2 regions of the Paenibacillus sp. FSL K6-4396 genome follow, and region 1 is predicted to be linked to the other one. Evidence: a T-box and tRNA genes for the amino acid it is inferred to sense, from the RefSeq annotation. Region 1 holds a T-box; the other holds one or more tRNA genes.
What was found. A T-box is a leader RNA that pairs with one kind of tRNA and senses whether it is charged. The one in region 1 lies ahead of argS (arginine--tRNA ligase), so its partner is inferred to be a tRNA-Arg.
Positions count from the first base shown of each region.

Region 2: it encodes a tRNA-Arg, which carries the amino acid that the T-box ahead of argS (arginine--tRNA ligase) is inferred to sense. The anticodon was not compared.

Region 1 covers NZ_JBBOCR010000001.1:2,555,120-2,559,408, reverse strand. Annotated here, with positions in the region: gene MHB85_RS11635 (ATP-binding cassette domain-containing protein) at 1-237, opposite strand, end outside; gene argS (arginine--tRNA ligase) at 243-1,973, opposite strand; T-box leader at 2,038-2,330, opposite strand; gene MHB85_RS11625 (four-helix bundle copper-binding protein) at 2,510-2,845, opposite strand; gene MHB85_RS11620 (CobW family GTP-binding protein) at 2,919-4,037, opposite strand; gene MHB85_RS11615 (MogA/MoaB family molybdenum cofactor biosynthesis protein) at 4,209-4,289, shown strand, end outside.
Region 2 covers NZ_JBBOCR010000001.1:182,161-186,449, reverse strand. Annotated here, with positions in the region: gene gap (type I glyceraldehyde-3-phosphate dehydrogenase) at 1-589, opposite strand, end outside; gene MHB85_RS00910 (sugar-binding transcriptional regulator) at 696-1,721, opposite strand; tRNA gene MHB85_RS00905 (tRNA-Arg) at 2,148-2,222, shown strand; gene clpP (ATP-dependent Clp endopeptidase proteolytic subunit ClpP) at 2,399-2,995, shown strand; gene MHB85_RS00895 (stalk domain-containing protein) at 3,161-4,258, opposite strand.

The sequences.
Region 1 (4,289 bases):
CGATCCTGTATCGGGTAACAAAATACCTGCCAACATACGTAGCAACGTGCTTTTTCCCGAGCCGTTTCTGCCAACAAGCACAGCACATTCACCCTGTTTCACTTCCAGATTAATTTGATTCAGTACCTGAGCATGACCTAATCGCTTGCTCACTTGTTGAAGCAATATACCTCGGACTGATGAGTCTGGTGTAGCTTGATCCGACTTCTTGAAAATACCACGTGTACTCCATGTCATTGGGATCACATCCGTTCCGGGGCCTGCACACCTAGCAAATGTAAACTGTACGCGAGTCGTTCGGCAGTCCGTTTGGCCAATGCCACCCGGAAGGATCTTACATCAGATGACGCATCCGCAATCCGTTCGGCGTGATAGAAGCGGTTGAACGCTTGAGCGACATCTATTGTATATTTGGCAATGACCGAAGGCTCATTCCGATGAATTGCTTTTTCCAGATACTCGGGATAATCACCAAGCAGTTTCAGCAATGCCCATGAGGTATCTCCGATAAGGGATGAAGTGGTTTCTGTGTTATTCTCACCTTCCGCAAGGTTGGGTTTAGTCAATGGGTTTTCATTTCCCATACGGATCGCCTCTTCTGCCTTGGCAAGCACACTTTGAATCCGAGCATGGGTGTATTGCACATAAGGTCCGGTCTCCCCTTCAAAACTCACGGCATCTTCCAGGGAGAAGTCCACATCGTTTAACCGATTATTCCGCAGATCACCGAAGACAATGGCACCTACACCAACAGCCTCAGCCACCTTCTGAGGGTTCTCCAGATTCGGGTTTTTCTCCTGAATAATCTGCAAAGCACGAGCAACTGCCTCATCCAACACTTCCTGCAAAAAGACAACTTTACCGCGGCGGGTAGACATTTTCCGTCCCTCAAAACGCATTAGGCCAAACGGGATATGTTCACACTTCGCAGACCATTCATGACCCATCCGGGATAGGACCGCAAATACCTGACGGAAATGTAACTTCTGCTCGCCTCCGACCACGTATAACAACCGATCTGCCTTCATCACCTCATGACGATAAACCGCCGTAGCCAAATCCCGTGTAGGATAGATCGTTGTTCCATCTTTTTTGATAATCAGACACGGGGGCATGTTCTCATCCTCTAAGCGTACCACGAGTGCTCCGTCACTCTCTTCAAGTAAACCTTTTGTCTTGAGTTCTTCAACCACTGCGCCCATCTTGTCATTGTAAAAGCTCTCTCCCAGCGTATGGTCGAACTGTACATTCAGACGTTCATACATCCGGTTGAATTCCTTCATGCTCACTTCCACAAAGAATGCCCATAACCGCTGTGCCTCATCATCTCCTTGCTCCAGCTTGCGGAACCACTCGCGTGCCTCAATCTCCAGTGAAGGATCGTTCTCCGCCTCATCGTGGAAGCGCACGTACAGCTCCAGAGAAGTACGGATCGGGTCTGCCTGCAGCGCTTCATCATTGCCCCACCGTTTGTATGCTGCGATCTGCTTGCCAAACTGGGTTCCCCAGTCTCCCAGATGATTCACACTTACGGAGGTATAACCTGCTTCGTTATACAACCGATACAGTGCTGCACCGATTACAGTAGAACGCAAATGTCCGATTCCGAAGGGTTTTGCGATGTTAGGGGAAGACATATCAATCACAACACGCGAACCTTGACCAAGCTGAAGCTTACCAAATGCCGCATTCCCCAGTTCTTTCAGCAGATTCGGCGCGAGCTTCTCCCGATTGAAACGGATATTTACATACGGCCCGGCGGGAGTCGCTTCAATTCCAGATGCCTGTAATCCCGTTGCGAGCTCAGTGGCAATGACTGCCGGTGCTTTTTTTAATGACTTCGCCAATGCAAAACAAGGGAATGCTGCATCACCCATCTCCGCTTGTGGTGGAACTTCCAATAATCTCATAACCTCTTGTTCATTCAATCCCGTTAAAGGGGCAATATCGGCCGCAGCCTGCTTCATCAACATGTCTAACACTCCTTATCCATTCATTAGTGGCTAAAAATAAACACAAAAAAGCTCTCGTCTCTACATAAGAGACGAGAGCTGACTTAACAGTTCCCGCGGTACCACTCTAGGTGAACAGGCTGCTCTTCATATGCATCAACATGCATACCCGTAGAACCTGTTCCGCTCGATGCGTATAACGGTCGCAAGCCGGGTTACCCTCAGACAGATCTGGCCTATCCCCAATTGGGATACGTACATCTTTTCGGATAACCATCTCACGGGTGCGGTTCACTCAGGTCATGTCATACCGGCTTCCACCTCTCCCGGCTCGCTGTCATGTATGGATCTGGCTACTCTCCCGATCATTGATATTCTTCATTTCAATTCATTGCCATCATTATACATACCACGATCAGACTTGGCAACCTGCATTAAAAATCCCCTACTGAAAGGCAACACATAGGCACATCGTCTCAGATGCTTGTGTTCACTGCCTTCCCTTAGGGGACAACGGTCATTATCTGTTTTAATTATATATTCCAGTGAAATAATATTTACGCTACTGCTGCCATCAATCGGCAAGCTTCTGCACATCTGCGGCAAGCCTCTGCACATGCTTGGCAGTGATCATGGTGGTGTTTGCCACACTCTGCGGCGCAAGCTTCACAAGCTTTCACACACAATTCGCATATTTCAGCAATGAAATCACTTCCACGTGTCATCGCTTGTGCAGCAAAACTGCAGATCTCCGCACATTCCCGATTCAAACGAATGCAATCACGCAACATTGCCAGATCATATTCTTTCAGACTCGATATGTAACATACGTTGCATGCATTCATGCACTCCAGGCAAGCATCGATACATTGTTGATATTGTTGTTGTGTCATTTAAAGTTACCTCCCAGGCAAAGTTTGCTATGCATCTTAATACCCAGTTCGGAGGAATATTGAATCATCTAACCTACTTTATCGCTTCCAATTCCAGTAATTGGTCACGAATGACAGTTTGGTCAAAATGTTCACCTATAAACACAGCAACATTAGGGACATCTCCCTGAGGTGTGATCTTCATGTAGTCCGATTCACGGTAGGCATACTGGAACCAGAAGCGACTCGCCGTGTCACTAAACGATAAAATGCCTTTTGCTCGATACACATCACGTGGCAATGCGGATAAAAATTGTTCAAACGCCTCGCTGTTCACCGGTTGACTGAAATAATGCGTATATACCATGACATGTTCGTGTGATGCATGAGGAGCGGAATGCTCGTGACTGTGGGCATGGACAGGGCTATGGGATGCGTCAGTATTCGTATCATCGCCTTGGACTGTATGATCAGTATGTTCATGTCCATGATTGCAGCCATGTGTACCACAGGTTTCCGTATGCACATGATGCTCTTGGTGAGCTGGCTTACCTGCTTCAGAAGCTGAATCACGTACATGCACGTCTGCCCCACTGCGAAGCAACAGATCCATCTCCACCTCACATTTGACTGTAGGGATTACAGGTGCGAAGCCATTCCATTTTGCCAAAAGCTGTTCCAGATCCTTCAGTTCCTGTGCGCTCACCCGATCCGTTTTGTTCAAGAGAAGCACAGACGCACAGCGAATCTGCTCCTGCATCAGTTTAAAGGTCTGCCCCTTCTGCTCCTGATACAAACCAGATAGATGTGCCGCATCCACAACGGTAATGAGACTTTTCAGTTCCAGTCGCATGTAGAGCGAGGTTTCCGTTACCGCATCCAGAATCTCCATTGGATTTGCCGCACCGGTTGCTTCAATAACGATCACATCCGGTGATTCCTCTTGAACGAGATCAGCAAGTTGCAATCCCAAGTCACCACGTACGGTACAACAGATGCAGCCACCTAACATCTCTGTCATTGGAACGGTGGAATCCACAATCTGACCATCCAGATTGACTTCGCCTAACTCATTCATGACCACTGCGGGACGCAAACCCTGCTGTTGCCAATGTTCGATCAACTGAACAAGCAGTGTTGTTTTGCCACTCCCCAAAAAACCTGACAGTATATATACAGGTATGGATTGTTCTTTTAAAATCGTTTCATTCATGCGTATACACCTCTCTGATTGTCCTTCTTGTTACCTGATCTATCTATATCTAGCGAGTGTACACCATCCCGCATTCGTTGTGCAATAAGGTTCAACTCTTCCCCAGTACATTGCCTGATTCTAACGGATGGTCTATGCTATGAGGACATGTTGATTGAAGGAGGAAGTTTCATGACTAATTCAGTGGAACAACATCGCCAGGAAGCTCCGACCACGGTATCGTGCATGATTGTTACAGTGTCGGACACACGC
Region 2 (4,289 bases), 2.4 Mb from region 1:
GACGGAAGTCACCTTTAGGGTGTGGAGCATCCAACGTGTTTTGGTCGCCAGTGTAAGCGTGAATTGTAGTCATCAAACCTTGAACGATTCCGAATTTGTCTTGCAGTGTTTTTGCCATAGGTGCCAGGCAGTTTGTTGTGCAAGATGCGCCAGAGATTACAGTTTCAGTACCGTCGAGGATTTCATGGTTTACGTTGTAAACGATGGTTTTCATGTCGCCAGTAGCTGGTGCGGAGATAACAACTTTCTTAGCTCCACCTTTCAAGTGTTTCTCAGCTGCTTCTTTCGTTGTGAAGAAACCAGTACATTCCAGAACGATATCTACGCCCAGGTCGCCCCAAGGAAGTTCTTCCGGGTTACGGTTAGCCAATACTTTAACTTCTTTGCCGTTCACTTTGAAGAAGCCATCGTGTACTTCAACATCGCCATCGAAACGACCTTGAGTTGTATCATATTTGAGCAAATGAGCGAGCATTTTAGCGTCAGTCAAGTCGTTGATTGCTACTACCTCGATGCCTGCTACATTTTGAATACGGCGGAATGCCAAGCGTCCGATACGTCCAAAACCGTTAATACCTACTTTAATCATGAGTAAGTTCCTCCCAAGTTTTGATTAATTTTTTATGAAACTTATATATTCAAGACAGACGGTGAAGTCCGTCAAGACAACAATAGTTGTGATTCAAAGTAAAACCTTATTCCATTTCAGCAACGATGACTTCGGCAGCAGCCTCATCAATAATCAGAATATCTTCCTGACCAAATCGCAACACAGAATGTATAGCAGCAGCTTTGCTTTTGCCACCTGCGATTCCAATCACAACATCGGTTCGTTCAATATCCTGAAGTCGCATACCCAGTGTAAGCATGGTATGTACCACCTTACCCTGATCGTTAAAGTAATAACCGAAAGATTCAGATACGGCACCTTGCTCCTGAAGTTCATCTATAATCTCCGTCGCAAGTTTACGTCTTGTCGCCATCTCCACGGCATCACCAATTCCATGAATAACAATCCGCGATTTCCGAATCAGCTGCAGAATCTCCTGAACACTGGGGTCCTGGATTAATGATTCATAGGCATGATCACTAAGCAAATCCGGCACATGCAGGAGTTTGTATTGCGCCCCTACCCGCTTTGCCATTGTAGATGCAATCGTATTTGCCTGAATTTCAAGGCTTTCTCCAAGTCCACCGCGTGCCGGTACGAACCAGACACCTTTGAGCGATGTTGGCGGATTTAGTTGTTCTGCGACTTCGGCCGTTGTTGAACCGCCAGTAACGGCGACAACGTCGTTATCACTCATGATATTGCCGAGAGCCTTCGCTCCGGCTCTGCCCAGTTCCCTTTTGGCAAATGGAGAAATATCCGAATCACCAGGAACCACAACTACCTTTTGCAGACCGTAGGCTTGCTTGATGCGCTCTTCCAGCTCGGATAATCCGAACAACTCTTTGGCTACGGGCTCTAACTGCTGCAGCAAATCATACCCTGCCTCGCTGATCTTCATTCCTGCACTGTCAATTTCAATAAGTCCCTGAGCCTTTAACAGATCGGTCTCAGCCCTCAGAACCCGCTCGGTCATCTGCATGGAATTAGCTAACGTTCTCCGTCCGATCACATCCGATAACATGATCTGTTGCAGAATCGTATACCTCTTTTTCAAGATATCCATGAGATCAGGCAGAAGCTGCTTTTGTACTTCTAAAATCGTTCGCATGCTTTCCACTCCCGCAAGTTCTCGTTCTAAGCTCTCTTTCGTGGCCCTAAAACGTCCCGGGTTAACTTTTTAAGTCCCACGTCTATTCTACCTAAAACTGACGTGACATGCAAGTGTTTCAACGTGTTATTTCGACACGCATTCAGCGTTTGTACGCGCCTATTTTCACAATCCTAGACTTCCATGATCTAGGACTATCTCACGCATACCATATATAGAAGAAACGAATGAATTCAATCTACATATCGCTCAGAATCACATTTCATACGGCATGTCCAAAACCTCTAATAGCATTTACTTAAATGTACTCTTTATCCACTCTTCTTCATCATGATCATTTTTAGGTTAATCCAAACCAATACCACAACGAACTGCTTGCAATTAAATATTTCATGAGCTATAATCATTATTGCTGTCACATAATGTGCGCCCGTGGTCCAATGGATATGACGTAGGCCTCCGAAGCCTGAGATCCAAGTTCGATTCTTGGCGGGCGCGCCATTTTTATTTAACAGCTCATAACCCATTTAACCAATGAAACCGGAAAGGTTTCTTTTTTTTGCAAGTTAGTTTGACTTTCTTTGACTTTTTGTTTGGAATTGTTTATTATGTGGGTAATACGGTAACAGTTTAAGTATAAACACCAATAACATTTACATTCCAAGGAGGTTTTTCACGTGAGTTTTATTCCAATGGTCGTTGAACAGAGCAACCGGGGTGAGCGCGCCTACGACATCTACTCCAGATTGCTGAAGGATCGTATTATTTTCCTTGGTAGCGATGTTAATGACGTAGTGGCTAATGCCATTATGGCACAGATGTTGTTCCTGGCTGCGGAAGATCCGGAGAAAGACATTCACTTATACATCAACAGCCCAGGCGGATCGATTACAGCCGGTATGGCGATTTACGATACAATGCAGTTCATCAAACCGGATGTATCTACCATCTGTGTAGGTATGGCGGCTTCCATGGGTGCATTCTTGCTGAATGCCGGTGCAAAAGGTAAACGTTTTGCATTACCAAACAGTGAAATTATGATTCACCAACCACTTGGTGGTGCACAAGGTCAAGCTTCCGACATCGAAATCCGTGCTCGCCGCATCCTGAAAATGCGTGATACCTTGAACCGCATCATCTCTGAGCGTTCAGGTCAACCGCTGGAGCGGATTGAGAAAGATACAGATCGTGACTACTTCATGAGTGCTGCTGAAGCCGCCGATTACGGTATCATTGATAAAGTTATCGAAAACGTAGGTTCCCAAGGCATTTAAGTGTTATGTAGACCCCGGTCTACGAGTTAACATATCAACACCTAACGTCAGCAACACCCCATTGTGTTGTCTATACGGGAATAAGCCCTCATCATAATCATGATGAGGGCTTATTTTTTTCATTTTATAAGAAAGATAACTTAAGAGTGCATAATAATGATTTCTTTATTTGGTTCCAGATACATTACTGAAAGGTTCAGTTCCTTTAGGGAGAAGTTCTTTATACGTGAATGGCATTTCAGGGAATCCCTCTGCGTACGCCGTATACTCATACAACTGGAAGAACACGACCACACCCGTTGGTGTCACATAGAAATCCTGATCTTTATTCAACCCTTTATAACCTTCCAGGTATCCACCGCGAGCTTTCAGCTGTTCGCCGACTTTTTTACCCAACGTCTCACGCATGGTTTTGTTGTTTTGCAGCACATCATCTAACGTAAGCTCCTTGCCTGTGTCCAGTGCAAAGGTGTGGCCCGTACGGGTTGTCATACCATGAGCGCCAGCATAATCTTCGTATCGTTGTGTAATGAGTCCCAGCACGCCTTTTTCGTTGTACGTCACTACATAAGAGCTCTCAAATGCATATGGACGGTTGGCTGTTGCACCGCCGAATTCAGATGTCTGTTTCTTGAAGTCAGCTACAGAAGCATCCACTTCGTCTTTCAGCACTTTGTTGATTGCCGCTTCAGCTTCTTTGCTGGCAAGTCCACTCACTTGCGGATATTGAACATCGACTTCAGCATTTTTTACAGTGACATTAACTGTTGCCGCTTTAATTTTAACGTTATTTTGTTTCACCTTGCTGAGTGTCAACGTTTTGGTTTTGCCATCCCAATTCCCCTGTACACCCAGATAATCTCTCATTGCTGAGAATGGAATATATAATCGACCCTGAATCAATTTTGCTTCCACCTGAGGGTAATAACCGTTAATGTACACGTTTGGTTGTCCATCCATCAGGCTAACGGTCATCGCATTGTTGGCTGCTGTTACCGTATATGACTTGGTTTTCGCATCATATTTCAGCGTTCCACCCGCTACATCTTTTACTGCCGTAAGAGAGACCCATGTCGATCCACCTTGAAGAAGCCCTTTTTGAGTCAGTGTTTTTCCACCCGATTTCAGAGTTACCTCAGCCGGGGTTGTCACTTTAGAGGATACCGATGCTGCCTGAACCGAACTGTCCTGCCATACCGAACCACTACCTACAATAATTCCTGCTGCAAGCAATGCACTTGTCCATTTTTTCCATGATGTCATATATAAAACTCCTCTCTGAATTCACAATTAG